DNA from 4 places in the Pseudomonas sp. MT92 genome. Region 1 is predicted to be linked to each of the others. Evidence: predicted binding sites of a transcription regulator. Region 1 holds the regulator's gene; each other region holds the start of a gene.

Region 1 (7,764 bases):
TCAGAGTCTCAGCGCAGACCGCGTTGAGTCTCGTCCAGCTCACGGATGTACTTGAAGATTTTACGGCTCGATGCCGGTGGCTTGTTGGTCGCCAGCTCGTGCTGGGCCTGACGGATCAGGGAGCGCAATTGCTGGCGATCAGCCTCCGGGTAGTCGATGACGAACTTTTCCAGGACTGCATCGTCGCCGGCGATCAGGCGATCACGCCAGCGCTCCAGGTTATGGAAGCGTTCGTTGTATTGGCGAGTGGAGGCATCGAGTTGATCAAGCAAGACCAGAATGGCGTCAGTGTCCTGATCGCGCATCAGTTTGCCGATGAACTGGAGGTGCCGTTTACGCGCGATGTTCGCCGTGTGCTTGGGCGCATCGGCCAAGGCCCGGCGCAAAGCGTCGGTCAAGGGCAGTTTTGCCAGCAAGTCAGGCTTGAGTGTCGTAAGGCGTTCGCCAAGGTCAACCAGAGCATGCAGCTCGCGTTTGACCTGGGATTTGCTTTTTTCTCCCGTATCGAGGGAGTCGTCGTAAGAATCAACCATGGTGGCCGTCCGCAAAGAAACGCCGCCATGATAACCAGTCGGGGGCCGCTTGTCCGGCCCGGTCGCTCGATGACCTATTCCGAAAGCAGAATTTGAGTGGAGAACAGCATGAGTGCAGTTGAAAGCGTCGGCCCACAAGCGTTGCCGGCACTGCAAGAACAAGTCGAGCAGATCATCGCTGAAGCCAGGCGCCAGGGGGCCAGTGCCTGTGAAGTGGCGGTGTCCCTGGAGCAGGGCCTGTCGACCACGGTGCGCCAGCGCGAAGTCGAAACCGTCGAATTCAATCGTGATCAGGGATTCGGTATCACCTTGTACGTTGGCCAGCGCAAGGGGTCGGCCAGCACCTCGGCCAGCGGTCCAGAGGCGATTCGTGAGACCGTAGCCGCCGCCTTGGCCATTGCCAAACACACCTCGGAAGACGAAGCGTCGGGTCTGGCGGATGCTGCTCTGATGGCGCGTGACGTTCAGGATTTCGACCTGTTCCACCCATGGGATATCACGCCGGAGCAGGCAATCGAGCAGGCGCTGACCTGTGAAGCGGCCGCATTTGCTGCCGACAGCCGGATCAAGAATGCCGATGGCACTACGCTGAGCACTCATCAAGGCTGCCGTGTCTATGGCAACAGCCACGGTTTTATCGGCGGTTATGCGTCGACCCGGCACAGCCTGAGCTGCGTGATGATCGCCGAGGCCGATGGTCAGATGCAGCGCGATTATTGGTATGACGTGAATCGCCAGGGCAATTTGCTGGCTGATCCGGTGAGCATTGGCCAGCGTGCCGCACAACGGGCGGCAAGCCGTCTCGGCGCGCGTCCGGTGCCAACCTGCGAAGTGCCGGTGCTGTTTTCCGCCGAGTTGGCCGGTGGTTTGTTCGGCAGCTTCCTGTCGGCGATTTCCGGCGGCAGCCTGTATCGCAAGTCATCGTTCCTTGAAGGCACCCTGGGTCAGAAGCTGTTTCCTGAATGGCTGACCATCGATGAGCGTCCGCATTTGATGCGTGCCTTGGGCAGCGCGGCCTTCGATGGCGATGGTCTGGCGACTTACGCGAAGCCGTTCGTTGAAAAGGGCGAGCTGGTGTCCTACATCCTCGGTACTTACTCCGGTCGCAAGCTCGGCATGCCGAGCACCGCGAATGCCGGAGGCGTGCATAACCTGTTCGTCACCCATGGTGATGAAGATCAGGCGGCCTTGCTGCGTCGCATGGGGCGTGGCCTGCTGGTGACCGAATTGATGGGGCAGGGCCTGAATATGGTCACGGGCGACTACTCCCGTGGCGCGGCGGGTTATTGGGTCGAGAACGGTGAAATTCAGTTCGCGGTCCAGGAAGTGACCATCGCCGGTAACATGCGTGACATGTTCAAGCAGATCGTTGCCGTGGGTAATGACCTGGAACTGCGCAGCAATATCCGTACGGGGTCGGTACTGATCGAGCGGATGACGGTGGCAGGCAGCTAAACTCCCCTGTCACAAAAAAGGCGCACCACCTGATGGGTGGTGCGCCTTTTTTTGTGGGCTATCGAGCGGGTTTGGCCTCGATACGCGTTTACTCGCCTTCGTCGAAATAGCGGTTGATCAGGTCTTTCAACGCATCCAGCGCCTTTTGCGCGTCTTCGCCTTCGGTGTTGATGTAGATTTTGGTGCCCTTGCCAGCCGCGAGCATCATCATTGCCATGATGCTTTTGCCGTCGACCGTAGATTCCGGAGTGCGTCCGACTCTGATCGTGCAGTCCTTGAATTCACCGGCGACTCCGACGAATTTTGCAGAAGCACGGGCGTGCAGGCCCAGCTTGTTGATGATTTCGATTTCCAGAGCAGGCATCGCGGTGTGAATCCTTTAGCTGAGGTCGCGGTGGCGGACCTGGACGTTCTTCAGGGATTGTTGCAGCGTCTTGCCCAAGCGTTCGGTCAGGTAGACGGAGCGGTGATGTCCGCCCGTGCAGCCGATGGCAATGGTGACATAGGCGCGGTTGCTGGCGGCAAAGCGGGGCAACCATTTGAGCAGATATGTGGAAATGTCCTGGAACATCTCTTCCACGTCCGGCTGGGCTGCCAGGTACTCGGCAACCGGTTGATCAAGCCCGGACTGCGCCCGAAGCTCGGGTTTCCAGTAGGGATTGGGCAGGCAGCGCACGTCGAATACCAGGTCGGCATCCACGGGCATGCCACGCTTGAAACCAAAGGACTCCACCAGGAAGGCTGTACCGGGTTCCGGCTGGTTCAACAGGCGCAGCTTGATCGTATCCCGTAGCTGATACAGGTTGAGGTTGGTGGTGTTGACTTTGAGATCGGCAAGGTCGGCTATGGGGCCGAGCAGGCTGGTTTCATCGTTGATCGCTTCAGCCAGCGAACGATTGGCACTGCTCAGCGGGTGACGACGACGGGTTTCCGAAAAACGCTTGAGCAAGGTTTCTTCGTCGGCATCCAGGTACAGAACATCGCACTGGATATGCCGGCTGCGGACTTCTTCGAGCAATTCGGGGAATCGCGACAAGTGACTTGGCAGGTTGCGAGCATCAATGGACACGGCCACCAGCGGCTGTGCCAGTTCGGTGTGGATCAATGCGCGTTCGGCGAGTTCCGGCAGCAACCCGGCGGGAAGGTTGTCGATGCAGTAGTAGCCACTGTCCTCGAGTACATCAAGGGCGGTGCTTTTACCTGAGCCGGAGCGGCCACTGACGATGATCAAGCGCATGATTACTGACCGTTTTGCTCGTCCAGGACAACCTGATACAAGGCTTCATTGCTCGGGGCGCTGCGCAGTTTTTCGCGCACTTCCTTGCGGTCGAGCATGCTGGCAATTTGGCGCAAAAGTTCCAGGTGCGCATCGGTAGCGGCTTGCGGGACCAGTAGAACGAACAACAGGTCAACCGGTGCGCCGTCGATGGCGTCGAAATCTATGGGAGCATCGAGGTGCATCAGGGCACTGATGGGTGAAGAGCAGCCCTTCAGGCGACAGTGGGGAATGGCGATGCCGTTGCCAAAACCCGTCGAGCCGAGTTTTTCACGGGCAATCAACGCCTCGAAGACATCTTGCATCTCCAGATCCGGCACTTCCCGGGCGATCAGGTTGGCAATTTGTTCGAGGGCTTTCTTTTTACTGCCGCCCGGCACGTTCACAAGGGAACGGCCGGGGGTCAGGATGCTTTCAAGTCGGATCATGGGTTGGGGGTGTTAACGACCGGTAGCGCCCTGGAGGAGGCTCTGGGTCTTTTCCTTATGCTTTTTGAGTTGTTTATCCAGCTTGTCGGTCAGTGCGTCGATCGCCGCGTACATATCGGTATGTTCCGCGTTCGCGACCACTTCATTGCCGGGAATATGCAGCGTGGCTTCGATTTTCTGCTTCAACTTTTCGACGGTCATCGTGACCTGTACGTTGGTGATCTTGTCGAAGTGCCTCTCTAACCGTTGGAGTTTTTCGCCGATGTAGGTGCGAAGAGGTTCGGTCACTTCCAGTTGGTGTCCACTGATGTTGACTTGCATACAGCTTCTCCTTCGTTGCCAGTGCATAAAGCGGTAGATCAAATGATCTACCACTGGAACGCTGTGGCGTGGCTCTACATCAACCGCTTGCGTTCGCTCGAAGGCGCGATCCCCAGGGATTCGCGGTACTTGGCGACGGTGCGGCGAGCCACCTGAATGCCTTGTGCCTCCAGTAAACCAGCGATCTTGCTGTCACTCAACGGCTTTTTCTGATTTTCCGCGGCAACCAGTTTTTTGATGATCGCGCGGATCGCCGTGGACGAGCATTCGCCGCCTTCGGAGGTGCTGACATGGCTGGAGAAAAAGTACTTCAGTTCATATATGCCCCGAGGGGTATGCATGAATTTCTGTGTGGTCACCCGTGAAATTGTCGACTCGTGCATGCCAACCGCCTCGGCGATGTCATGCAGGACCAACGGTTTCATGGCTTCGTCGCCGTACTCCAGGAAGCCGCGCTGATGCTCGACAATCTGGGTGGCAACTTTCATCAGGGTTTCATTGCGGCTTTGCAGGCTCTTGATGAACCAGCGGGCTTCCTGCAACTGATTGCGCATGAACGTGTTGTCGGCGCTGGTGTCGGCGCGACGCACGAAACCGGCGTACTGGGCGTTGACCCGAAGACGCGGTACCGATTCCTGGTTGAGTTCCACCAGCCAGCGTTCGTTGTCCTTGCGCACGATCACGTCGGGAACCACGTATTCGGCTTCAGTGGATTCGATTTGCGAGCCCGGGCGCGGATTAAGGCTTTGAACCAGTTCGATCACTTGGCGCAGCTCATCTTCCTTGAGCTTCATGCGGCGCATCAGCTGGCTGTAATCGCGGCTGCCGAGCAAGTCGATGTAGTCGGTGACCAGGCGCTTTGCTTCGGCGAGCCAAGGGGTTTTGGCCGGCATCTGGCGTAATTGCAGCAGCAGGCATTCGCCCAGGTTGCGGGCGCCGATTCCGGCGGGTTCGAATTGCTGGATGCGGTGCAGGACGGCTTCGATTTCGTCCAGTTCGATGTCCAGCTCCGGGTCGAAGGCTTCGAGTATCTCCTCGAGCGTCTCGTCCAGGTAGCCCTGATTGTTGATGCAATCGATCAGGGTCACGGCGATCAGGCGATCGGTGTCGGACATGGGCGCCAGGTTCAATTGCCACAGCAAATGGCTTTGCAGGCTTTCACCGGCCGATGTGCGGGTGGTGAAATCCCACTCGTCGTCATCGTTGCTCGGCAGACTGCTGGCGCTGGTCTGGTAAACGTCTTCCCAGGCGGTATCGACGGGCAGTTCGTTGGGGATACGCTCGTCCCAGTCGCCTTCCTCGAGGTTATCAACCGTCGGTGCGCTTTCCTGGTAGGAGGGTTCCTGAATGTCGGGGTTGGGTTTCTGTTCGGCGTTGTCGGCCAAGGGGTCGCTGTTATCGAAGTCGTCGCCTTCTTCCTGGCGTTCGAGCATCGGATTGGACTCCAGGGCCTCCTGGATTTCCTGTTGCAGGTCCAGGGTCGACAATTGGAGCAGGCGGATGGCCTGTTGCAGCTGCGGTGTCATCGTCAGCTGCTGGCCCATTCTCAAGACTAGCGATGGTTTCATGGCAGGGGCTAAACACCTTATTCGCCGGCGCACATGCGCCATCCACTACAGGGCGCCGGAGCGCCAAACATAAGCAAATTATATGCCTGAAACTGAAGTGTTTGCCTAGAGCGCTGTAACAATAAAAAAGTGTTGATTTTTTATCGAGACAAGCGCTCGGTCGACTAGCCAGACACCTCGGTGCTTACAGGCGGAACTCATGGCCCAAATACACTTCCTTGACCAGATCGTTGGCCAGGATGGTTGCAGCGTCGCCTTCGGCGATCAATTGGCCATCGTTGACGATGTAGGCGGTTTCACAGATGTCGAGGGTGTCACGGACGTTGTGGTCGGTGATCAGCACGCCAATGCCCTTGGCCTTGAGGTGATGGATGATCTGTTTGATGTCGCCTACCGAAATCGGGTCCACGCCGGCGAAGGGCTCGTCGAGGAGGATGAATTTCGGGTTGGTGGCCAATGCCCGGGCGATTTCCACACGGCGGCGTTCGCCACCGGACAGGCTCATGCCGAGGTTGTCGCGGATGTGGCTGATGTGGAATTCCTGCAGCAGGCTTTCCAGCTCCTTGCGGCGACCGGCCTTGTCGAGTTCCTTGCGGGTCTCCAGGATCGCCATGATGTTGTCGGCGACCGAGAGTTTGCGGAAGATCGACGCTTCTTGCGGCAGATAGCCGATACCGGCCTTTGCGCGGCCGTGCATTGGCTGGTGGCTGACGTCCAGGTCGTCGATCAGTACGCGGCCCTGATCGGCCTGTACCAGGCCTACGATCATGTAGAAACAGGTGGTCTTGCCAGCGCCGTTAGGGCCTAGCAGGCCAACGATCTGACCGCTGTCGATGGACAGGCTGACATCACGGACGACCTGGCGGCTCTTGTAGCTCTTGGCCAGATGCTGAGCTTTCAGAGTTGCCATTACTGGGCCTTTTGCTCGTCGGTTTTCTTCTTCGGCTGGATCACCATGTCGATGCGCGGACGCGCTTCGGTGACCTTGTTACCTGTCGCACGGCCAGCGCTCGCAAGCTTCTTGACGGTGTCGTAGACGATTTTTTCGCCCTGGGTGGTGTTGTTGTCCTTGTCGATGACTTTGGCGCGATCGATCAGTACGACGCGGTTTTGCGCGGCGTGGTACTGGATGGTCACTCCCCAGCCCTGGACAGGCTTGGTGTCGCCCTGGGTTTGCAGTTGTTCGAAGTAGGCCAGGTTGCCTACAGAGGTCACTACATCGATATCGCCGGTCGGCGTGCGGGTGATGGTCACGGTGTTGCCGGTGACCTTCATCGAGCCCTGGGTAATGATCACGTCACCTTTGTAGGTGGCAACGCCATTCTTGTCGTCCAGTTGGGCGTCGTCGGCTTGAATGCGGATAGGCTGCTCTTGATCGTTCGGCAGAGCCCAGGCGCTCACGCTTCCCAGTGCTGCGCCCAGACTGAGCAAAATAGGGAGGGTTTTAACGAGCCTCATACTGTCCTCTTACGTTCGATAGCAGGTGTATCCTGCTTTCTTTCAAATACGCTTTCATTCCGGTACCGGTCGATACGCCGCCAGCGCCGTCGATTCTAACGGGTTGCTCGGTCTGCGCATATTGTTGCTGCGGGAACACCGTCATTCGAGTGGTGGTGATCAGGGTTCTGCGGTTTTTTTCATCAAAGCGCGTGATGCGTACCGAATCGATCAATTCAACCTGCGTGCCGTCCGGGTTGACCTCACCTTTTTCGCTCTGGACGTGCCACGGGAACTCGGTGCCGCGGAACATGTTCAGGTCAGGGTTGGTCAGCAGCGTGACTTCGCTTGCTTTGAGGTGCTCGACTTTGTCGGAAGTCATTTCGTATTGAAGCCTGCCATCAGGCAGGAACTGCACGCTGTGGGCGTTGGTAGCGTAATAATCGATTTCGCTTTCGTCGACATGCGCGATCGGTTTGTCGAGGAAGCGTTCCGGGCTGATGTTCCAATAGCCGACCGCGGCGAAAATCGCCGCAATGCAACCGAACACCAGAATGTTGCGAATTTTTTTGTTCAGCATGGTTTGGCTCACAGGTACGCGGCGTTGGCCGCATCGAGACGGCCCTGGGCGCGCAGGATCAATTCGCAGAATTCGCGGGCGGCACCCTCGCCACCGCGGGCCAGGGTTACTCCGTGAGCGTGTTCACGCACAAAGCTTGCGGCATTGGCCACCGCCATGCCCAGGC
Region 2 (7,764 bases), on a different contig from region 1:
AGGGTGTAGGTGTCGCCGCTCGGGACTTTTTCATAAAACACGCCGAACTCCTTGGCGGTGGCGGCGGTTTCTTCCAGGCTGCCATAGAGCGCCTCGAAACTCGGGTCGAAGGCCTTGACGTATTTGTCGAGCATTTGCGGGGTATCGCGCTCGGGGTCCAGGGTGATGAAGATCACTTGCAGGCGTTCGCCGTCGCGGCCCATCAGCTTCTTGGCCTGGGCGGCGCGGGCCAGTGTCGTCGGGCACACCGCAGGGCATTGGGTGAAACCGAAGAAGATCATCGGCATCAGGCCACGGTAGCTGCCGAGCATCCGGGTCTCGCCCTGGGCGTCCTTGAGCTTGAAGTTACGCCCCATGATCTTGTCGCTCAGATCCTTGCCGTACTTGAACGACAGCTTGTTGCTGTCATCACAGCCGGCGAGCAGGCCAAGGCTCAGCAGGCCCATGCCTTGCAGGACGGTGCGACGGGTATACAACGTACTCATGGAAAAAAGCTTCCTGTGTCACCACTGAAAAACCACAGTGCCTGACGTATCAGGCGAAAAAAAGCGCGTGGATGTTAACAAACTGTTGCCCTGTGGCGCTCAATCGGTCGCCCGCCGGTCATGCGCCAAATGGTCGCGGTCAGCCGTTCACAACCCGGCTAAACGCGCCTTTGGGGGCACAGTGCAGATGCACCACCGTGCACGATTGATGGTCGGAGATCCCGATGACGACAACGACTCAACAGTTTTAACGGGCGGGTACTAGCCGATGGATTCGGCGTGTTTGTCTACTTCTTTTTCGCGGTGCCTTCAGTGTTGGATATTTGAGTCAAGCTCAAATGCCGGGCCGTTTCGGCTATATAACGAGCCCGCTCAAAGCGACTAAGGCATCTGCTTGTAATAAGCCTGAATTGTTGCAGGAATTGATAATTACTTTCACGGGAAACCGGATCAATGTTTCGGCGCGAAAGTGTTATAAGTTTTTCGCCTTAGGGCCTGCCATGTAATAAAAAATAAACCGTTATAAAACGGTGTATCACTCTGCGCGATCAAAAGATTGCGACTTAGAGCTTTTTTCTTATCTGCCATTGACTTACGACTGTTCGCTTTTGACCGCCCGACTTCAGGGGATGCCCTGCTTTCTGCGCATTGAGAGACGAGGCAGTTCTATTAAAAAACAGGGGAACGAACAATGTCTTTGAAGTGGAATTTGGTGGCGCTGGCTGTCTCACTGGGTGTTACTCAACTAGCGTCGGCCGCTGGTGTGGAAGACCAGGCGACTGCCAAGGGGTTTGTTGAAGGCAGCAGTTTGAACCTCCTACTTCGCAACTTTTATTTTGATCGTGACGGTAAGAATACGGCGGGCGACAAACAGGACTGGTTGCAAGTGACACAAGGCAACTTCACCTCCGGCTTCACCCAAGGCACCGTCGGCTTTGGGGTGGATGCCTACGGGTACTGGGGGGTGAAGCTGGACGGTGGCAAAGGCAATGCGGACTCCGGCAACTTGCCGGTCGACAGCAACGGCCGGCCGAAGGATGACTTCAGCAGCGCAGGCGCGTCGATCAAGGCCCGGTTCTCCAAGACTGAACTGCACTATGGCAACTTGCAGCCAAACAACCCGGTCCTGGCCACGGCGGGCACTCGTGCCACGCCTCAAACGGCGACCGGTTTCAACTTGTTGAGCAGCGAAATCGAAGGGTTGAACCTCGACGCCGGGCATTTCACCGCCAGTAACGGTTCGACCACAACCAACAATAGCCATGACCTGTATGCCGGTTATGCAAACGTGGCGGCCAAGAGTATTGACTACCTCGGCGGCAAGTACACGCTGACCGACAACTTGTCCATGAGCTTGTTTGCGTCGGACCTCAAAGACGTCTGGCACCAATACTATGGCAATGCCAACTACACGATCCCGTTCACTGCCGATCAGTCACTGAACCTGGACTTCAATATCTACCGCACCCTCGATTCCGGCCAATCCAAAGCCGGCGCCATCGACAACACCACCTGGTCGATGGCTGCGGCGTACTCTTTCCTGAGTGCTCACACCGTTACACTGGCGTTCCAGAAAGTTCACGGCGACACGCCGTTTGACTATGTGGCCGTTGGCAATAACAAGTCGGGTGATTTGGCCGACTCCATCTTCCTGGCCAACTCGGTTCAGTACTCTGACTTTAACGGTCCTGGCGAAAAATCCTGGCAGGCCCGTTACGACCTGAACATGGCGGCCTATGGCGTGCCGGGGCTGAGCTTTATGACGCGCTACCTGAACGGCGACAATATCGACGGCACCCACATGCCGGTCGGCAGCGCCTACCAGGCCTATGGTTATGGCTCTGACGGCAAGCACCACGAAACCAACTTCGAAGCCAAATACGTGGTGCAGACCGGTCCAGCCAAAGACTTGTCGATGCGGGTGCGTCAAGCCTGGCACCGCGGTAACGCCGATCAGGCGGAAGGGGATTACAACGAAACCCGTCTGATCGTGGATTACCCGATCTCGATTTTCTAAGCGCAAGACCGCCGGTCAGGCCCGAAGGGCGCACCGCGTTGACGGCCAGTTTCAGCCCTGCTGAAGCTGGCCGTTTTGTTTGTACAAGCGCTTCCCTGGGTGCACTTTTAAAGCGCCGTGGCTGACGACGTGCACCAGTGCGAGGCGATTTTCCAGGTGTTCCAGCGTCATGTGTCACCCGCCGTCGGAACGCTTCCATCCTGCCGGGAACGCCTCTGGCCCACCCTTACAAGGCCATTTCCAGCGCGTGATGGACCCGTTTCGCCTGTCGCGCACAGCATCCGTCACCCACTGGCACAAAGGCTGCATTAATCCCCTCAAGTCCATCTGAAAAAGAGGGACAGCCCTCTCGGTCAACGACGATCGACTGGCCGCACAGGTCGTGGGCTACATCGGTGGATCAGGCATAGCCGTCTGGTTTCAACACCGCAAAAGAACAGGCAAAGACGCCTGGAACCGCAAGGTTTCAGGCGTTTTTTTTTGCTTTTTTTTACCGTGATTGGCTTTGGCAGGTGTCGTTTATGAATTCCAATGTAGCCACGTTGAACAAGCTGCAAACGCTGGTCGTGATCGGCAACGGCATGGTCGGACATCATTGTGTGGAACAGTTGATCGAGCGCGGAGCCCTTGATCGCTATCGCTTGCACGTCTTCAGCGAAGAGCCGATGCGCGCTTACGACCGTGTGCACCTTTCCGAATACTTCTCCGGCCGCGACGCCGAGTCGTTGGCGCTGAGCGATGCATCGTTGTACCAGACGCCCGGCGTCACCCTGCACCTGGGTGTGCCGGTGCTGGAAATCGACCGCGAGCGTCGTCAGGTCATCACCGCGCAAGGGTGTGTCAGCTACGACAAACTGGTCCTGGGCACCGGCTCCTACCCCTTTGTGCCGCCGATTGAAGGCGCTGAAGGCGATTCGCGCCTGGTCTATCGCACCCTCGAAGACCTCGATGCCATTCGAGCGGCGGCGGCCAATGCCCGGCGCGGCGTCGTGGTCGGCGGTGGCCTGCTCGGTCTGGAAGCGGCCAACGCGCTCAAGCGCCTGGGCCTTGAAGCCCACGTCGTGGAGTTCGCCCCGCGCCTGATGCCGGTGCAACTGGACGATCTGGGTGGCCTGGCGCTCAAGGCACAAATCGAACGCCTGGGCGTCGGCGTGCACCTGTCCCGCGCCACGCAATCGATCAGCGCCGGTGAGGACTACCGCTATCGGATGAATTTTGCCAACGACGAATTTCTCGAAACCGACCTGGTGGTGTTCTCCGCCGGTATTCGCGCCCAGGATGCGCTGGCTCGCCAATGTGCGCTGGAGATCGGCCCCCGCGGTGGCGTGGTGATCGACGACACCTGCTTGAGCTGCGACCCGAACATCTATGCCATCGGCGAGTGCGCATCCTGGAATGGCAGCCTGTTCGGTCTGGTCGCGCCCGGCTATCAAATGGCGCGCAGCGTCGCCGCGCGGCTGTGCGATGACGTGGCCGAGCCGTTCCAGGGCGCCGACATGTCGACCAAGCTCAAACTGCTGGGCGTCGACGTCGGCTCCATCGGCGATGCCCACGCCCATACGCCGGGTGCCCGCAGCTATCAGTTCATTGACGAGACGAGCGCCGGCTACCGGCGCCTGGTGGTGGACGCCACCGGCAAGCGCGTGCTGGGTGCGGTGCTGATCGGCGACAACAGCTACTACGACACCCTGCTGCAATACATGCAGAACGCGATTGCCTTGCCGTCCGAACCGGCCGCGCTGATTCTGCCGTCGTCCGAAGGCGCGCCGACCCTGGGGCCGGGCGCCTTGCCGGAAGCGGCGACGATCTGCTCTTGCCACAACGTGACCAAGGGCGCCATCTGCTCGGCCATCGACGGCGGTTGCACCGACCTCGGCCTGCTCAAGTCACAGACCAAGGCCTGTACCGGCTGCGGCGGTTGCGCCGGTCTGCTCAAGCAAGTGTTCGAGCATGAGTTGACCGCCCGGGGCGTCAGTGTCGACAAGAGCCTGTGCGAACACTTCGCCTACACCCGCCAGGAGCTGTATGCGCTGGTTCGGGTGGAAGGGGTGATCACCTTCGAAGAACTGCTGGCCAAACATGGCCGGGGTCACACCGGTTGCGACGTGTGCAAGCCGGCCGTGGGCTCGATCCTCGCCTCGTGCTGGAACCAGCCGATCATGGACCCGTCGCTGGTGCCGTTGCAGGACACCAACGACACCTTCATGGCCAACATGCAGAAGAACGGCACGTACTCGGTGGTGCCGCGCATTCCCGGCGGCGAGATCACCGCCGACAAGCTAATTGCCATAGGCGTCGTCGCGAAGAAATACGACCTCTACACCAAGATCACCGGTGGCCAGCGCATCGACCTGTTCGGCGCCCAGTTGCATGAGTTGCCGGACATCTGGGCCGAGTTGATCGAAGCCGGTTTCGAAACTGGCCACGCCTACGGCAAATCGACCCGTACGGTGAAATCTTGCGTCGGCAGCACCTGGTGCCGCTACGGCGTGCAGGACAGTGTGCAAATGGCCCTGACCCTCGAGGATCGCTACAAGGGCCTGCGTTCGCCGCACAAGCTCAAGTTCGCCGTCTCCGGTTGCACCCGCGAGTGCGCCGAGGCGCAAAGCAAGGACGTCGGCGTGATTGCCACCGAGAAAGGCTGGAACCTCTACATCGCCGGTAACGGAGGCATGCGTCCACGTCACGCCGAGTTGTTCGCCACCGACCTGGACGACGCGACCCTGATCCGCTACATCGACCGCTTCCTGATGTTCTACATCCGCACCGCCGACAAACTGCAGCGCACCTCGGTCTGGCGCGAAAGCCTGGAGGGCGGCCTGGATTACCTCAAGGATGTGATCCTCCACGACAGCCTGGGCCTGGGCGCTGAACTGGAGTCGCAGATGCAGTTGGTGGTCAACCGCTATGAATGTGAGTGGGCCAACGCCCTCAAGGACCCGGAAAAGCTCAAGCGCTTCCGCACCTTCGTCAACGATAAACGCCCGGACCCGGACATTCACTTTGTCCAGGAACGTGGTCAACGCCGGCCGATCATGGCGGCCGAACTCAACCTGATCCCTGTTACCGAGGAGACTGTCTGATGACTCAGTCCAATACCCAACGCGTTGAAACCGGTGCGTCAGCTGTCTGGCAATCGGTGTGCAGCCAACAGGATCTGGTGAATGACTCCGGTGTGGTGGTGTGGCTGGACGGCGCGCAAGTGGCGCTGTTCTACCTGCCGGGCGTCGAGGGCAAAAACCTCTACGCCATTGACAATCACGACCCGCAATCGGGGGCCAATGTCATCGGTCGCGGCCTGGTCGGCAGCCTCAAGGGCGATCTGGTGGTGGCGTCGCCGATCTACAAGCAGCATTTCCGCCTGGAGGACGGCACCTGCCTGGAGTACCCGCAACAGCGTCTGCGGGTCTGGCCGGTGCGGTTGAATGATGGGGTCGTGGAGGTCGGGGTGGCCTGACAACACACTTTTGTGAGCGTTGCGGCGCGGCGATCCGACTTGCCAGCGTTAGAGGTATTTGTCCGTGACGGCGCCTTCAGAGGCGCTGGACACGGTCTTCGCGTATTTGGCCAACACCCCGCGTTTGTACTTCGGCTCCGGCCGCACCCAACGGCTCTTGCGTTCGGCCAGTTCGGCATCCGGCACATCGACCGTGATCTGTCGGGTTTCGGCGTCGATGGTGATGTTGTCACCGTTTTCGACCAGCGCAATCGGCCCGCCGTCAAACGCCTCGGGCGTGATATGCCCCACGACAAAACCGTGTGAGCCGCCGGAGAAACGGCCGTCGGTGATCAACGCCACCTCCTTGCCCAATCCCTTGCCCATCACCGCCGAGGTCGGCGAGAGCATTTCGCGCATGCCCGGCCCGCCCTTGGGGCCTTCGTAACGGATCACGATCACTTCGCCAGGTTGCACTTCACCGTTGAGGATGCCCGCCAGCGCATCTTCTTCGCCGTGGTAGACCCGTGCCGTGCCCTCAAAGCGCAGGCCTTCCTTGCCGGTGATCTTGGCCACGGCACCGGTGGGCGAGAGATTGCCGTGCAGGATCACCAGGTGCGAGTCCTTCTTGACCGGTTGGTCGAAGGGCAGGATCACGTCCTGGCCGGCCGGGTAGTCGGGGACGTGCGCGAGGTTTTCGGCCAGGGTCTTGCCGGTGACGGTCAGCACATCGCCATGCAGCATCCCGGCTGCCAGCATGCGTTTCATCAAGGGTTGAATGCCGCCGATGGCCACCAGTTCGCTCATCATGTATTTGCCGCTGGGGCGCAGGTCGGCGACCACGGGAGAAACCTTGCCCAGCTCGACGAAGTCATCGAGGGTCAGTTCGACATCGACCGCATGGGCCATGGCCAACAGGTGCAACACGGCGTTGGTCGAGCCGGCGAGGGCGATCACCACGCGGATGGCATTTTCGAAGGCCTTGCGGGTCATGATGTCGCGCGGTTTGAGGTCAAGCTTGAGCAGTTCCATGACCTGCTGGCCGGCCCGGAAACTGTCCGACGCCTTGTCGCTGCCGATGGCGTCCTGGGAGCTGGAACCGGGCAGGCTCATGCCCAGCGCCTCGATGGCCGACGCCATGGTATTGGCGGTGTACATGCCGCCGCACGACCCGGGGCCGGGAATGGCCACTTCCTCGATCTGTTTGACCTGGATCTCGCTGATATCGCCGCGCGCGTGCTGGCCCACGGCCTCGAACACGGAAATGATGTCGGTGTGCCCGGCACCGGGGCGGATGGTGCCGCCATAGACGAAGATCGACGGCCGGTTCAGCCGCGCCATGCCGATCAGGCAGCCCGGCATGTTCTTGTCGCAACCGCCCAGGGTCACCAGTCCGTCGAAGCCTTCGCAACCGGCCACCACCTCGATGGAGTCGGCAATCACCTCACGGGACACCAGCGAATATTTCATGCCTTCGGTGCCGTTGGCGATGCCGTCGGAAATGGTGATGGTGTTGAAAATCACGCCCTTGGCACCGGCGGCATTCGCGCCTTTTTCGGCTTCGATCGCGAGTTTGTCGATGTGCATGTTGCAAGGTGTGACCATGGCCCAGGTGGAGGCAATGCCGATTTGCGGTTTCTTGAAGTCTTCGTCGGTGAAGCCCACTGCACGCAGCATGGCGCGGGCGGGTGCGGCCTCCACGCCGTCGATGACTTGAGAGGAGTGTTTGCGCAGATCGTCTTTATCGCTCATGGGCGGTTCCTCACAGGCTCAACGGATGACCAGTGAGTATAGTCGCCCCTGCACCGCAAGCCTGGCGCCTGCTG
Region 3 (7,764 bases), on a different contig from region 1:
GCCTGTCATGGTCAGGGTGTTGTTTTTTTGCGTCCAACCTGCACCAGCCGTCAGCGTCTTGATGCTGCCATCAGGGTTGAAGGTGATGTCGGCGGTGAGGGCGACCGGAGGTTCTGCGGTAGGATCCGATGGACTGCGACCGTCTATATAGGTGTAAACGGTCCAGGAGTTAGACGCCGCGTTTTTAACGTAGTACTGGTCCATGGTGTGCTGGTTACCCTGCGTATCGTACACAGGGGTGGAAATGGTTTTATTGTAGCTGCTGGTGTCTTTGACATTGAACGTGGTCACTGTTGGCAGTGGGTCCGAGGAATTCAGGTTCATCGTCTGATCGACACGAGTGGTCGCGTGCGGCGCCAGGCTCGACGTATCAATCTTCAAGTCAGTCAACACACCGTTGATGATCTTGCCATTGGAGTCGACGCCATAACCCTGCAGACGGTTGCCGTTGTTGTCGACCACGTAGTTCTGGGCGTCTGTCTTGAACGCACCGGCACGGGTGTAGCTCAGGGAGCCGTTGTCGCTGAGGATGAAGAAACCGTTGCCCTGGATACCCATGTCCAACACGTTGCCGGTGTTGTTAACGTCGCCCTGGCCAAACTGCTGGGAAACGTTGGCCAGACGCACGCCGTTGCCGATAGTCTTGCTACCGGTACCCAGGCGCGTGGCCGAGTACACATCTTCGAATTCTGCACGGGACGATTTGAAACCGGCGGTCGCGACGTTGGCGATGTTGTTGCCGGTTACGTCCAGCTGTTTGTTGGCTGCATAGAGACCGCTAAGGCCGATATTGAAAGACATATTCCACTCCTTTGTGCCGTGTTAGTCGGCTCTATATACCAATGGTCTGTACTTTGGACAGGGCAACACTGCCCAGGCCTGCCAGGTTCAGCATCAACTCACCGCCGGTCTGGCTGATGGTCACGCTGTTGACGGTGGCCGGCAGGTAAGTCACCAGCGAGGTCGCCTGGCTGTCGTAAGTCGCGTTAGCCGCAAACTTGTAAGTGCCGGCCTTGGCCACCTCGCCCGCATCGTTTTTGCCGTCCCAGATGAAACTGGCGTTACCGGCTTGCTGACTGCCCAGGTCGATGGTGCGAACGACTTTGCCATCGGTATCAGTGATCTTGATCGTCACCGGATTCGTCGAGGCAGGTACGACCGCCGTACCGTTGAAACTCTTGGAGGTGTCGACCACTGCGGTGTCGGTCTGGGCAACAACAGAACGACCTACCAGCGAAGAAGCCTGCAACGCTTGAGACGAGTTGTAGTTGCCGGCAATGCCGCTGACCGTATCGTTGAGCGTGGTAATCCCTTCCAGGCTACTGAACTGTGCCAATTGAGCGACAAACGCGCCGTTGTCCTGCGGTTCCAGAGGGTTCTGGTTTTTCAGCTGAGTCACCAACAACTGCAGAAAAGCGTCTTTGCCCAACGCGTTTTTGCCGGTGGCGCTACTCGTGGCAGCGGCCAGGCCGTTGCTGCTGGTGGTGCTGGTCTTGACCGAAGAATTGGCCAAGACATCCTTGAGGCTCAAACCGCTGGTGGAATCGCTAACACTCATCTGAGTCGCCCCTTATCACTGACCGAGGGTCAGGACTTTCTGCATCATGGTTTTGGCGGTGTTCATCATTTCAGCGTTGGTCTGGAACGAACGACTCGCGGAAATCATGTCAGCCATTTCTTCCACTACGTTGACGTTCGGGTAGTAGACGTAGCCCTTGGCATCAGCAGCCGGATGGTTCGGCTCGTAACGCGCCTCGAGGTTGCTCTGATCTTCGACCACGCCCATGACCTGCACGCCTTGACCCGCGGCGTCCTGGTTCTGGAAAAGCGAATCGCTGCCGCCGCTCTGGCCGCCCTGGAACATGGTGGCGAATACCGGATGACGCGCACGATAGGTCTGGTCGATGCTCGACGAGACGGTTTCGGCGTTGGCGATGTTCGAAGCAACGGTGTTCAAACGAGTGGTTTGCGCACTCATGCCGCTACCGGCAATGTTGAAAACACTGGACAGGGACATGACTTACTCTCCGCGCAAGGCTGACACCAGCCCTTTGAATTTGCTGTTGAGCAGCGTGAAGCTGGCCTGGAAGCCGACTGCGTTTTCCGCGTAGTTCGACTGTTCCAGTTGAGCGTCCACGGTGTTCTGGTCGATCGACGGTTGCATCGGCGTGCGATACATCAGCGACTCGTCACCATTACCCAGGCCTTCGGCTTCGATATGACGACTGTTGGTCATGTTCAAGGCGAACGTGCCGTTCTTGGCTTTATCGCTCTGCGCCTCGAGCACTTTCGAGAACTCCAGATCCCGAGCCTTGTAGTTCGGGGTGTCGGCGTTGGCAATGTTGTTGGCCAGAACTTCGGCGCGCTGAGCGCGAAAGCCCAGAGCCTTTTCGTGAATACCGAGCGCTTTATCGAAGCTGATGCTCATGTCGGGAAACCTTCGGGTGACCTGATTTTTCGTACGATGAACTTAGCAAGCGTCATGCCAACTCATGAAGCCCCGTAAACCGGGGCTTTGCGAGCAGTGGCAACGCGGCAATGCCAGAAAAGCGGCAACCGTTTTCCGCCGCCTGCCGCTTTTCTGCCGCTTGCCCATTAGCAAACACACGCGTTCTTGGGAGCGGGCTCGAGGTGTCGGCAGGAATACGCCGGGCATAAAAAAACGGGAGCCCTCTGAGGTCTCCCGTTTTCAGTCCAGCAACGAATCACTTCGCCTGGTAAATGATCCCCGGACTGCACTGGACCATCTGGTAATGATCCGGCAATCCATTGAGCGCTTCCGAAGCACCAAGGAACAGATAACCACCGGGCTTCAATGTACTGTGAATCCGCAACAGGATGTCCTTCTTCACTTCGGCAGAGAAGTAAATCAGGACGTTGCGACAGAACACGATGTCGAACTTGCCCAGGCTGGCATAACTGTCCAGCAGATTGAACGAGCGGAACTCCACCCGACTCTTGATCGGAGCCTTGATGACCCAGCGCCCCGGCCCTTTCGGGTCAAAATATCGCTGCAGTCGCTCAGGTGACAGGCCGCGACCAATGGCCAGGCTGTCGTACTCGCCGGTCTTGCAGTTGGTGAGCATGGTGCTGGAAAGATCGGTGGCAACGATCTGCACGCCCATCCTCAACTGGCCCATGTTGACCCGCTCGAACTCGTCAATGGACATCGACAGCGAATACGGTTCCTGACCCGACGAGCATGCCGCCGACCAGATGCGCAGACGCTGACCGGGACTGGCCTTGATCGCTTCGGGCAATACCTTATTCTTCAAGACTTCAAAGGGGTAAGTATCACGAAACCACAGGGTTTCGTTGGTGGTCATGGCATCCACCACCTGCTCGCGCAAACCGCTGCGCGGTTGGGTCTGCATGCGCTGGACAAGCTCACCCAACGACTTGATACCCTGCTGCTCCATCAGTTTGTTGAGACGGCTCGAGACCAGATACTGCTTGTTTTCACCGAGCAAAATGCCACAGGCTTTTTCCAGGAATACCCGGAACTGTTCGAAATCCAAATTACCCGTTGACAATGCTGCCGCCTCTTAAATCGTGTTGACTGCCGGGGGCCGAACGCCCCTAGCTAATGTCTGCTGCTTTGATCCGGTCGACTACCCGGGATGCCAGGTCATCAGGACGGAATTTGGCGAGGAAGTCATCGGCACCGACTTTCTTGACCATCGCCTGATTGAACACACCCGACAACGAAGTATGCAGGATGATATGAAGCTTTTGCATGCGAGGGTCGTTGCGGATCTCCGCCGTGAGGGTGTACCCGTCCATCTCCGGCATCTCGATGTCGGAGATCATCATCAGGAACTCTTCTTCCGGCTTCTTGCCCTCGTCGACCAGTTTGCGCAGGTAATCCAGCGCTTGCCGACCGTCGTTCAGCGCTACCACTTCGACACCCACCGTTTGCAGGCAACGCGTAACCTGCTTGCGCGCCACCGACGAGTCATCGACCGTGAGCACACGCAAAGAGAGCGCCTTGTGCTGGGTTTCGACGTCCACCACGCCTGCGGAGATCGCTTCCGGTGTCGGCGCCACTTCCGCCAGCACCTTTTCGACATCGATGATTTCGACGAGCTGATTGTCGACCCGAGTCACCGCCGTCAGGTAGTGATCGCGGCCAGTGCCCTTGGGTGGCGGATGAATCTCCTCCCAGTTCATGTTCACGATCCGCTCCACCGAGCGCACCAGGAACCCCTGGGTCTTGGTGTTGTACTCCGTGATGATCACGAAGGGATTGTTCTTGTCTTTCAAGCCACCCGAGCCGGTCGCCATCGCCAGATCAAGGATCGGAATGGTCGCCCCCCGAATATTCGCCACGCCGCACACGACAGGACTGGACTTGGGCATCAGCGTCAATTGGGGGCATTGCAGCACCTCCCGAACCTTGAATACGTTGATCCCATACAGCTGCTGGCCGTCAAGACGGAACAACAACAGCTCAAGGCGATTCTGCCCCACCAGTTGCGTGCGCTGGTTTACCGAATCCATTACACCAGCCATGCCCAGACTCCTACACCAACGCTAAGTGTTGTTGCGACGCACATTCATCTCTAAACGGCACGGCGCTTGCTTTTTATCTCTCTATGAACACAGAACCGACATTTTTTCGACGCCTGACCACACCCTACCGCAAATTGCTCGGCGTGTTGGCGGCCGTATGCCTGTTCAACGCTGGCAGCCCTGCCCTTGCTGACGCGGTTACCTTGCCTGACATGCTTATCGGCGTCACTCAGGGCTTTCTTGAGTTCACCGTAGAAGACTATCTGGCCACCAGTCAAACGGAAGGTCGCTACGAAATCCAGGTCAACCAGCTCGATCCCCGATTGCGCATGCCAATGTGCGACAAGGAATTGACAGCCTCGCTGGAGAGTCCGGCCAAGCCGCTGGGACGGGTAACGGTCAAGGTTCGCTGCGAAGGCGCTTCGCCCTGGACGGTGTTCGTACCCGCTCAAGTACGCCTGTTTCGCGACGTCGTGACCACCACTCGACCGCTGCGCCGTGCCGGCATTGTCGAGCCTGGCGACGTCACCTTGCGAGAGCGTGACATCAGCTTGATCAGCCAGGGCTATCTGACATCGGTGGATCAGGCGATCGGACAAAGACTGACCCGACCAACGGTCACTGACCAGGTCATTACCCTGGTGCACATCGAGCAGGCCGAAGTCATTCGCAAGGGCGATCAGGTGGTGATTACCGCGCGCAGCGGTACGCTCAGTGTGAGAATGCCTGGCGAGGCACTGGCCAGCGGAGGCCTGAACGAACAGATCCGGGTCAAGAACCTCAACTCCCAGCGAGTCATCAAGGCGCAGGTCACGGCGCCGGGTCAGGTGGAAGTGTCCATGTAGGGTTCTCTATTCCTGGCGCTCGCGGCTCAAGAGGATGGCGCTAACCAAGGCTGTTCCCTAAACTGTTCCCCATTCAGGGCGGGCACTGACGCGCGCAAGCTCATTGATAAACGGGCCTAAAGTTTTTCAGGGAATGGCCGAAACCATGGCAAGCGTCCAAATTCCCAGAGGTTTTTTATCATGGTCATCGATTTCAGCCGTTTGAACAGTTCCTCGTCACTTACGGGCAGTACACGTACCAGCGCAAGCAAGGCAGCGGCCGAGGCCGATAAATCCGCGTCGCTGAATACCCCGGCCGAACAGGCCAGTACCGTCAAAAGCGGGGAATCGGTACATCTCAGCAATGAGGCTCAACAGTTGCAAAAGGTCACTGATACGCTGCGCGATCAACCTGTCGTCGACAACGCCCGCGTGGCTGCGTTGAAAGCAGCGATTGCCGATGGCAGCTACAAAGTCGACAGCAACCGTATAGCCAGCAAACTGCTCAACTTCGAAGCCCAGCGCTAGGCCCAAGGCCTGCGCCAGGCTTTTGGACGCTTAAAACCCAAGGCCAGCCATGCAAGACACTAATTTACTGCAACTGATCATCGACGATTTTGCTCCAGCGCAACAATTGCTGGAGTTACTGCAGACCGAGTCCCTCGCCTTGCATGGTCGCGACATGCCTCTGCTCGAAAACGTTCTGGCGCAGAAACAGGCATTGATCATCTTGCTCGAACAGCATGGCCGCAAGCGCAGCGAGATCCTCGCCAGCCTCAACCTGCCTGCCAACCGCAGCGGCCTGGAACAATTGGCCAGCCAGTCAAGCGTTGGCGAAGCATTGCTGGCGCAAAGCGATGTGCTGACCAACCTCCTGGCCCAGTGCCACACGACCAATGCCAGCAACGGACAGTCGATCCTGATACAGCAAGCCGCTACGGCTACCCAGCTGAAAATTCTTACCGGCGGCGAACCTCCCGCGCTCTACGATGCCAGCGGATCATTCTCCAAGCTTGTGAAACCGCGCCCGCTCAGTCAGGCTTAAGCTTGTCGATGAGCACGCTCTATCAAGACGCGAAACATGCTGGCAAAATGCCCGTTAGCCGTAGTCAAAATTTGTCTGGAGATTGATTAACCGTGTCCAATGCCTTAAATGCGGATGATGCTCCGCAGCCACCCAAGGTGCTTAGCACGCCTCTGGAAATCTCCAGCAACCTGCGCCAGCTGCAAGAAAGTCATGACCCACTGATCATTACGTTCCACGAACGCAGCCAGCGTTTCCAGAGCTATCTGGTGGACATTGATCGTGAAACCAACATGATTGCCCTGGACGAAATGATTCCCCGCGACGGCGAGCGTTTCCTGTTGGCCGGCGAACCCTTCAAAGTCGAAGGCTTCCACGAAGGCGTGCGCATTGCCTGGGAAAGCAACGGTCCGCTGACTATCGACGAATCCGGCGATAGTCGTTGCTATCGCGGCACGCTGCCCGATGAAGTGGTCTACCACCAGCGCCGCAATGCGTTTCGCGCGGCGTTGAAGCTGGCACAACTGGTCGACGTCGACCTTGATGGCGAGAAAATCAAGGCACCGATCAGCGGCAAGCTGCTGGACATCTCGGCTACCGGTTGCAAGTTACGCTTTTCTGGCGACATCACTGACCGACTGCAATTGGGTCAAGTCTATGACCGCTTCGTGGCCGCCCTGCCCTTTGGCAAGATGACAGCCCCGGTCGAGTTGCGTTACCTGCACTTTGAAGAAAAGATCTCCACCACCTTCGCCGGTGTGCGCTTCCATAACATGAGCGGACTGGTGCAACGGCAGGTCGAGCGGTTCGTCTATCAGTTGCAACGCGAAGCGCGTCGCTTCGACAAAGACGACTTCTGAGACAGTCCTTCAATAAAAACGGGCAGCCCCTTGCGGTGACTGCCCGTTTTTTTTGCCTCAGTGTTATGGCCTGGCTTCGGTAAAACTTTTTTCACTCCCCGCGTCCGGCTGCTCACGAGGTGTATCGTCTTCGGGCTCCGATTCGGCCCCTGGTTCGGAAGGTATCGGGTTCTGCATCTGGTCCTGCACCACCTGCTCATTGACCCGCGGATCGAGTGCCGCCACCAGTGGCGAGCTCGACATACTATCCGGCATGGCGACGTGCTGCAGAGGCGCATCGTCCACCTGATGCAGGTTGGTTACCGCTTTCGGACGGATTCGCCACACCAGGATCAACGCGAAAAAACTGAAGAACGCATAAAGCATTTGGCTGCCGAACAACTTCATCAGCACCCCGGCCACCAGCGGTCCGATACTGGCGCCGACCCCGTAGGTCACCAACAACATGGCGGTCAGCGATACACGACGATCCCCCTCGATGTGATCGTTGGAAAATGCCACTGCCAGCGGATACAGACAGAACTGGACCAATGAGCAGAGAAAA
Region 4 (7,764 bases), on a different contig from region 1:
CACCCGACACCGGACCGGCGCGACTGGCGTAACTGGCTGGAGCGCATGGGCCTGGCCGATCAAGTGTCACTCAAGGGGGGGCAGGTGTTCGATACGCTGGAACTGGGCATGATCGCGGCCGCCCGCGGCTACGGCGTGTCCATGGGGGATCTGCTGATGGTGGCGGAGGATGTGGCGCAGGGACGCTTGAGCCTGCCATGGCCGACGGCGGTCGCCAGCGGCGAGCGTTATTACCTGGTCTGGCCGAAAACCCGTCCCGGTGGCGAGCGTATGCGTCGGCTCAGCGATTTCCTGCAAAGTGAAGTCCGGGCGATGGAATTGCCGGATGTCGAGCACTTGAGCTGAAACGATAGAGCCGCCGCAATGGCGGCCTTAAGCAATATCCCGGTTTTTTACTCAAGTATTCCCTCCCTCCGCCGAAAATCTGCAAGTGGGACCTTCGTGCAGGTTCGACGCTTTCCCCATTATCAGAAATTTTGCTGAGTGTGCGTTGCGATCAGGATGATCCGGGCGCTCGGCCAGGAGCCGTCATGTCTCAACCTCGTGCCCGGATCGCCTCGCAGTTGGGTCTTGCGCTCGCTGTGATTCTGGTGACTGTCATCAGCGCAAGTACCTTGTTCGCCCTGCGTTCGCTGAACACCGCCAACCTGGCCACCCGCGAAGAGCATCTGGCGAGCGAAGCCCGGTTATTGGCCGATCAGCTGAGCACCTTCCACGGTACGTTGCGTGAAAGCACCCAGCGCCTGGCGGGCCTGTTCGAAAAGCGTTTCAGTGCTGGCCTGAGCGTGCACCCTGATGAGCCGGTAACGGTTGCGGGCACGCAGACTCCGGGGCTGCATCTGGGCAGCGAAGTGCTCAACAACAACTTCAAGGAAGTGGATGAGTTCAAGCAGATGACCGCTGGCGTGGCGACAGTGTTCGTGCGCAGCGGCGAAGACTTTATCCGGGTCAGTACCTCCCTGAGCAAACAGGACGGCAGCCGGGCCATCGGCACCCTGCTTGATCATGCTCACCCGGCCTACGCACGCCTGATCGCGGGGCAGGGCTATGTCGGGCGTGCCTTGCTGTTCGATCGCTCCTACATGACGCAATACACCCCGGTACGGGACAGCAGCGGCAAGGTGATTGCCGTCCTGTTCGTGGGCTTCGATTACACCGACGCGCAGAACGCGCAGTTCGAAAACCTCAAGCGTTTCCGCATCGGCCAGACCGGTTCACTGGCACTGTTGGACGAGCAGAACAAATGGCTGGTACCGATTGCCGGTGTGCAAGCGCTGGATCAGGCCGTGCCGGCCGTCGTGGCGCTGGTCAAGACGCCGGGCAAAGGCCGGTTCTGGAGCGACAAGTCCGAAGATTTCTACAGCATTGCCGTGCCGTTTGAAGGCGGCCCGTGGTCGGTGGTGGCGAGCATGCCGAAAACCGAAATCGGCGCTGTGACCTGGAGTGTCGGTATCCAGTTGGCTATCGGCAGTCTGTTGGCGATGTTGCTGGCGGTCGGCGCGGCCGTCTGGCTGTTGCGCAGCAAACTGGCGCCGCTGGGGGATCTGGTGCGTCAGGCCGAAGCCTTGGGCGCCGGTGATTTGAGCGTGCGTCTAAGCGTGTCGAGCAACGATGAAATCGGCCAGTTGGCTCGTGCGTTTAACCAGATGAGTCAAGCGTTGTCGACCATGGTCGAGCACATTCGCAACGCCTCGATGGAGGTCAACAGCCGCGCCCAGGCCTTGTCCGGTTTATCCGGCGGCGCCTATGAAGGGATGGAGCAGCAATCGGGCGAGATCACCAGCATGGCCGGGGCCGTGGAAGAGTTCAGCGCCACCTCCCTGAACATCGCCGACAACATGGGCAACACCCAGCGCCTGGCCCAGGAAAACGCTCAGCAAACCCGGATCGGTCGCACGTCGATGGACGAAGCTTCCTCGTCCCTGGAGCAAATCGCCGGTGCACTGAACAGCACCGCGACGGTGATCAACACTTTGGGCCAGCGCTCCCAGGAAATCGGCGGCATCGTTGGCGTCATCACCTCGATCGCCGAACAAACCAACTTGTTGGCGCTTAATGCTGCGATCGAAGCGGCGCGTGCCGGTGAGCAGGGGCGTGGCTTTGCCGTGGTGGCCGATGAGGTGCGCAACCTGGCTTCGCGCACCCGTCAGGCCACGGACGAGATTTCCGTGATGATCCAGAGCATCCAGCAGGAAACCGGCAACGCCATCAGCACCATGGAGCAGGGTAATGTGCTGATGCAGGAAGGCTTGTCGCGCAATGCCAATGTCGCCTCCGCGCTGGCGCGTATCGACGAGCAAAGCCGTTCGGCTGGCCAGCAATTCGCCGCGATCACCACGGCGACCCAGGAGCAGAGCAGCACCGCGACCTTGCTCAGCAGTAACTTGCAAAGCATTGCCCTGGCGAATAGCGAGCAGCGGGAAGTGGTGTCGAACCTGGCGGTCACTGCCAAAGAGCTGGAGAAGCTGGCGGCAGACTTGCGTGCCGAGGTTGACCGGTTTCGTTGAGGTGCTTTTGAAATAGTCGATGCGGCGTCGGCACTTATTGCATCGCCGGCCGATACTGCAATGCTTCCGCCAGATGCTCACGCCTGATCCCGTCGACCTGCTCCAGATCCGCCAAGGTTCGCGCCACCTTCAGCAGCCGATGCGCCGAGCGCAGCGACAGGGTCAGCCTTTCACAGGCCGTTTCCAGCCAGGTCTCATCGACTGTGGATAACGTGCAGTGCCGGCGCAGCCCCGGCAAATCGAGAAAGGCGTTGGCGCACCCTTGGCGCTTTTGCTGTCGTTCACGGGCTTCAGCGACCCGCTCCGCCGCGCTGGCGCTGTCCTCTCCGGGTTTCACCGTCGGATTCAGCGCCGTGGCCTCCCGCGCAACCGTCAGGTGCAAATCGATCCGATCCAGCAACGGCCCGGACAGTTTGTTGCGATAGCGCTGGACCATGTCCGGGGTGCAGGAGCAGCGGCCAGTGGGTTCGCCAAGATATCCACAGGGGCACGGATTCATTGCCGCCACCAGCTGAAAACGTGCCGGGAATCGCACGCGATCCTTCGCTCGGGAAATCACGATATGGCCCGACTCCAGAGGCTCCCTTAACACCTCCAGTACTTTGCGGTCGAACTCCGGAAGCTCATCGAGAAACAAAACACCGTGGTGGGCGAGGGTAATTTCACCGGGCTGCGGTTTCGAGCCGCCACCGACCAGCGCCGGGCCTGAAGCCGAGTGGTGCGGTTGTCGGAAGGGGCGCTGCGGCCAATGACTCAAAGGGACGCAACTGGTGACTGACTGAATCGCCGCCACTTCCAGTGCTTCGCACTCGGCCAGGGGCGGCAACAGCCCTGGCAGGCGACTCGCCAGAAGCGTCTTGCCCGTTCCCGGAGGTCCGCTGAACAGCAAGTTATGCGCGCCGGCTGCAGCAATCAGCAACGCCCGTTTGGCGGCTTGCTGGCCCTGCACTTCGTTCAGGTCGGGATAGGGTTTGCTGGCGTGGATCAATCCATCGGAGACATAGGGTTCTACCGGCGTGTGTCCATTGAAATGCGCCACGGCCTGCAGCAGATGATCCACCGCAATCACCTTCAACCCCGACGCCAGGCACGCCTCCTCGGCATTCGCGCTCGGCACCATCAACGAACGCCCGGCCTTGCGCGCGGCCAGTGCCGCCGGCAACACGCCTCGCACCGCACGCACTGCGCCTGACAGGGCCAGCTCACCCAGACATTCCACGTCATCGAGCGTCAACGTCGGCACCTGCACGCTGGCCGAAAGAATCCCCAGGGCAATCGCCAGATCGAACCGTCCGCCATCCTTGGGCAAATCCGCCGGTGCCAGATTCAGGGTGATGCGCCGCGCCGGAAACTGCAGCCCCGAATTGATGATCGCACTGCGCACCCGATCCTTGCTCTCTTTCACCGCTGCCTCAGGCAGGCCGACCATGGTCAGCGACGGTAAGCCATTGGCCAGATGAACTTCGACGGTGACGGCGGGCGCATCCACGCCAATCTGGGCGCGGCTGTGGACGATGGAGAGGGACATGGTCGTTCCTTGAGTTGTACGGGGGCCGCTTCCTGCGGGTTTTTGAAGGGTAGACGGCAGCGCTGTTTCCGCAGTGCATGGAAGAGAAGGAATTTTCGCAAGATGTTGCGCCGTTCCACGGGCAGCGTATTGATTCTGTGGCGAGGGGAGCGCTCCCTCGCCATAAGCATTCCATCGTTTAATTTCTTTGAAGAGACATTGATGTGCGATGCGCTAGTGTTGGTCGAAAGTGGTCAGTTATTGCATTAGAAAGGGTGGATTAGCGGCGCAATCAGACGGCGGATGAGAGGTTCGTAGGATGTTGCCGGGACTCTTGCGGGCTTGAAGACCGCAGTCTCGGCAATTCCTACAGATAAATCTGACGGTCGTTACGACCTTGTGGCGAGCAGGCTCGCCTACACGGTGGAATGGGGTTAACCATTGGGGAGCGGCGTTATTCGGAGGGTGGATTCAGTTTCGCTTCCAGTTCCGCGACCTTCGTCTCAAGTGCTTCCAACCGTGCCCGCGTCCGCGCCAGCACGACCATCTGGCTATCAAACTCTTCCCGGCTCACCAGATCCAGTTTGCTGAAGCCGCTTTGCAGCAGGGCCTTGAACTGGCTTTCGATTTCGCTTTTCGGCAATGGGGTGTCGCCGCTGAAGAGACGGGAGGCGGTGCCCGTCAGGGCGTCGAGGAAGTCTTTGGGCGCGAGCATGGGAAAGGTCCTGATAACAATGGCCGGCAGTGTATCACGCAGTGTCTATAGTCATTTCGCGGGCAAAGGATGCACGCTTTTCGCGCATGGGGACGGACGGCATCGCACCGTTGTTGTGCGTAACGCGTGCGGTGTTGTTGCGAAGTCGCTGCCATCTGCTGGTAAAGGCTTGAAAACAGTACGTTTTGTGGAGATGGCAAGCTTTCTGCTTAGACGGTAGTGACCCATGCACTGATGCAGTCGCTGTGACGAATGCAGTGCGCCAAGCGGAGCACGGGAAGTGTTTCGTGAGGAGCGGGTAGCTGGCGTCGGACGGGCAAGTAAGGTCGACGATGCGTTACAAAGCCAGGCACTGCGCTTAGACTTGAGACGGGTTTGTTTTCCTGGGGCAAGTCCACCAATTCGGGAGAGAGTTTTCATGAAGCTAGTCACTGCCATCATCAAGCCGTTCAAGTTGGACGATGTGCGCGAGTCGTTGTCCGAGATCGGCGTGCAGGGCATTACCGTCACTGAAGTCAAAGGCTTCGGTCGGCAGAAGGGTCACACCGAGCTGTATCGTGGCGCGGAGTATGTGGTCGATTTCCTGCCAAAGGTGAAGATTGATGTCGCCATTGACGACAAGGATCTCGACCGGGTTATCGAGGCGATAACCAAGGCCGCCAACACCGGCAAGATCGGTGACGGCAAGATCTTCGTGGTCAATCTGGAACAGGCGATTCGCATCCGTACCGGCGAAACCGATACCGACGCAATCTAAGCCGCCACAAACCCAACGCCCCAGGAGAAAACAATATGACTCTGCGTAAATTCGCAGGGCTAGGAGCCCTGTTGTCCATCGTAATGCCCGGCCTGGCCATGGCGGCAGATCCGGTGGCGACTCCAGTCCTCAACTCCGGCGATACCGCCTGGATGTTGACCTCGACAGCCCTCGTGCTGTTCATGACCATTCCCGGCCTCGCGCTGTTCTACGGCGGCATGGTTCGGTCGAAAAACATTCTTTCCGTGATGATGCAGTGCTTCGCCATTACTGGTCTGATCAGCGTCCTGTGGGTCATTTATGGCTACAGCATCGCGTTCGACACCACCGGCATGGAACAAGGCGTCATCAACTTCAACTCGTTCTTTGGCGGCATGGGCAAGGCGTTTCTCGCCGGCATCACCCCTGCCAGCCTGACCGGCCCTGCGGCCCTGTTCCCTGAGGCAGTGTTCGTCACCTTCCAGATGACCTTCGCCATCATCACTCCGGCGCTGATCGTCGGTGCCTTCGCCGAGCGGATGAAGTTCTCCGCGATGCTGGTTTTCATGGGCGTCTGGTTCACGCTGGTCTACGCGCCGATCGCGCACATGGTCTGGTCCGGCAACGGCGGCCTGCTGTGGGACTGGGGCGTGCTGGATTTCGCCGGTGGCACCGTGGTGCACATCAACGCCGGTGTGGCCGGCCTGATTGCCTGCCTGGTGCTGGGCAAGCGTAAAGGCTTCCCGACCACCCCAATGGCGCCGCACAACCTTGGCTATACCCTGATGGGTGCGGCGATGCTGTGGGTCGGCTGGTTCGGTTTCAACGCCGGTTCCGCCGCGGCGGCCAACGGCACGGCCGGCATGGCGATGCTGGTGACCCAGATCGCAACCGCCGCTGCTGCATTGGGCTGGATGTTCGCCGAGTGGATGACCCACGGCAAACCAAGCGCACTGGGCATCGCTTCGGGTGTGGTTGCAGGCCTGGTGGCCATTACTCCGGCGGCCGGCACCGTAGGTCCTATGGGCGCTCTGGTGATCGGCCTGGCAGCAGGCGTGGTGTGCTTCTTCTGCGCCACTACCCTGAAACGCAAACTCGGCTATGACGATTCCCTGGACGCCTTCGGTGTGCACGGTATCGGCGGTATCCTCGGTGCAATCCTGACCGGTGTTTTCGCTGCACCGTCCCTGGGTGGCTTCGGTACCGTCACCGACATCGCCGCACAAGTCTGGATTCAATGCAAAGGCGTGGGCTTCACGGTGATCTACACCGCGATCGTCACCTTCATCATTCTCAAGGTACTGGATGCCGTCATGGGTCTGCGTGTCACCGAGGAAGAAGAAGCCGTCGGTATCGATCTGGCGCTTCACAACGAACGCGGCTACAACTTGTAAGCACGCGCATGAGAAAACTTGCCCGGCTTGCCGGGCATTTTTTTGTCCGGATTTTGTCGTTAAGGGAAGCGCTGAAAGGTTTTTTCTGACAGCTTTTGCACTGTTTGCGACGCGGGTTTTTGTGCCGCCGATGGCTTACAGGATTGAAGGAATATTAGGGCCTTTGTTTTTTCCCAGAGCGCGCTAGAATGCGCCCCGAACGTGCGGAGAACTGTATGTGGCAACAGACTCTGATTACTCTGCGGGCGAGGCCCCGGGGCTTTCATCTGGTAACGGACGAGTTACTCGCCGGCTTGCCTGAACTCAGGGCGTGCCGGGTTGGTCTGCTGCACTTGTGGCTACAGCATACCTCGGCGTCGTTGACCATCAACGAGAACGCCGATCCGGCGGTACGTCGCGACTTCGAACGGTTTTTCAATCGTCTGATCCCACAAGGAGCAGACGGCTATGAGCATAACGACGAAGGCCTGGACGACCTCCCGGCGCACTTCAAGGCCAGTGTGCTTGGCTGTCAGCTCAGTCTGCCGATATCGGCAGGCCGATTGGCGTTAGGGACCTGGCAAGGCGTTTATCTGGGCGAGCACCGTGATCATGGCGGTGCTCGTAAAGTCCTCGCCACCGTGCACGGTGAAGGGGCATAACCGCTGGTCAGCAGCGGCTGTTGATTTTTTTCCGGCAGCCTTCGACAGAGGGCAAAGCTGGGCTATAACTAATCTGCTTTTCGCAAGTCATGAGGTAGAACATGAGCGACGATGATCTGGAAAACGACGACCTCGAAGTAGGCGACGACGACGAAACCGAAGAAGGTCTGGAAGCGGCGGCGGAAGATGTCGCTGAAGATGACGGCGGTGATGCGCCGGTTCCGACCGCCAAAGGCAAAGCCAAGGCAGCGGTATCGGTCGATG

The links. Region 1 encodes sigma-54, which starts transcription at its own class of promoters, with help from an activator protein. Its sites were predicted from a motif close to ANTGGCATNNANNTTGCTNT; they were not measured.
Region 2: a site for sigma-54 is predicted at 2,793-2,812, ahead of nirB (nitrite reductase large subunit NirB). Genes of this name have one in related genera too.
Region 3: a site for sigma-54 is predicted at 2,471-2,490, ahead of flgB (flagellar basal body rod protein FlgB). Genes of this name have one in related genera too.
Region 4: a site for sigma-54 is predicted at 4,922-4,941, ahead of glnK (P-II family nitrogen regulator). Genes of this name have one in related genera too.

Annotation. Positions count from the first base shown of each region.
Region 1 covers NZ_JBXAFA010000011.1:152,938-160,701, forward strand. Annotated here, with positions in the region: gene yjgA (ribosome biogenesis factor YjgA) at 9-533, opposite strand; gene pmbA (metalloprotease PmbA) at 642-1,988, shown strand; gene AC1Q6D_RS20850 (HPr family phosphocarrier protein) at 2,077-2,352, opposite strand; gene rapZ (RNase adapter RapZ) at 2,368-3,225, opposite strand; gene ptsN (PTS IIA-like nitrogen regulatory protein PtsN) at 3,228-3,692, opposite strand; gene hpf (ribosome hibernation-promoting factor, HPF/YfiA family) at 3,705-4,013, opposite strand; gene AC1Q6D_RS20870 (RNA polymerase factor sigma-54) at 4,088-5,581, opposite strand; gene lptB (LPS export ABC transporter ATP-binding protein) at 5,766-6,491, opposite strand; gene lptA (lipopolysaccharide transport periplasmic protein LptA) at 6,491-7,039, opposite strand; gene lptC (LPS export ABC transporter periplasmic protein LptC) at 7,026-7,598, opposite strand; gene AC1Q6D_RS20890 (KdsC family phosphatase) at 7,607-7,764, opposite strand, start outside.
Region 2 covers NZ_JBXAFA010000003.1:28,233-35,996, forward strand. Annotated here, with positions in the region: gene AC1Q6D_RS06005 (SCO family protein) at 1-485, opposite strand, end outside; gene AC1Q6D_RS06010 (OprD family porin) at 1,177-2,502, shown strand; gene nirB (nitrite reductase large subunit NirB) at 3,024-5,585, shown strand; gene nirD (nitrite reductase small subunit NirD) at 5,585-5,959, shown strand; gene ilvD (dihydroxy-acid dehydratase) at 6,008-7,690, opposite strand.
Region 3 covers NZ_JBXAFA010000035.1:623-8,386, forward strand. Annotated here, with positions in the region: gene flgE (flagellar hook protein FlgE) at 1-801, opposite strand, end outside; gene flgD (flagellar hook assembly protein FlgD) at 833-1,558, opposite strand; gene flgC (flagellar basal body rod protein FlgC) at 1,574-2,017, opposite strand; gene flgB (flagellar basal body rod protein FlgB) at 2,021-2,428, opposite strand; gene cheR (protein-glutamate O-methyltransferase CheR) at 2,706-3,533, opposite strand; gene AC1Q6D_RS32790 (chemotaxis protein CheV) at 3,580-4,512, opposite strand; gene flgA (flagellar basal body P-ring formation chaperone FlgA) at 4,596-5,357, shown strand; gene flgM (flagellar biosynthesis anti-sigma factor FlgM) at 5,538-5,864, shown strand; gene AC1Q6D_RS32805 (flagella synthesis protein FlgN) at 5,914-6,381, shown strand; gene AC1Q6D_RS32810 (flagellar brake protein) at 6,474-7,220, shown strand; gene AC1Q6D_RS32815 (MFS transporter) at 7,284-7,764, opposite strand, start outside.
Region 4 covers NZ_JBXAFA010000001.1:176,817-184,580, forward strand. Annotated here, with positions in the region: gene AC1Q6D_RS00830 (LysR substrate-binding domain-containing protein) at 1-345, shown strand, start outside; gene AC1Q6D_RS00835 (methyl-accepting chemotaxis protein) at 531-2,507, shown strand; gene AC1Q6D_RS00840 (YifB family Mg chelatase-like AAA ATPase) at 2,542-4,035, opposite strand; gene AC1Q6D_RS00845 (accessory factor UbiK family protein) at 4,469-4,729, opposite strand; gene glnK (P-II family nitrogen regulator) at 5,148-5,486, shown strand; gene AC1Q6D_RS00855 (ammonium transporter) at 5,522-6,859, shown strand; gene AC1Q6D_RS00860 (secondary thiamine-phosphate synthase enzyme YjbQ) at 7,075-7,500, shown strand; gene sutA (dormancy-specific transcriptional regulator SutA) at 7,602-7,764, shown strand, end outside.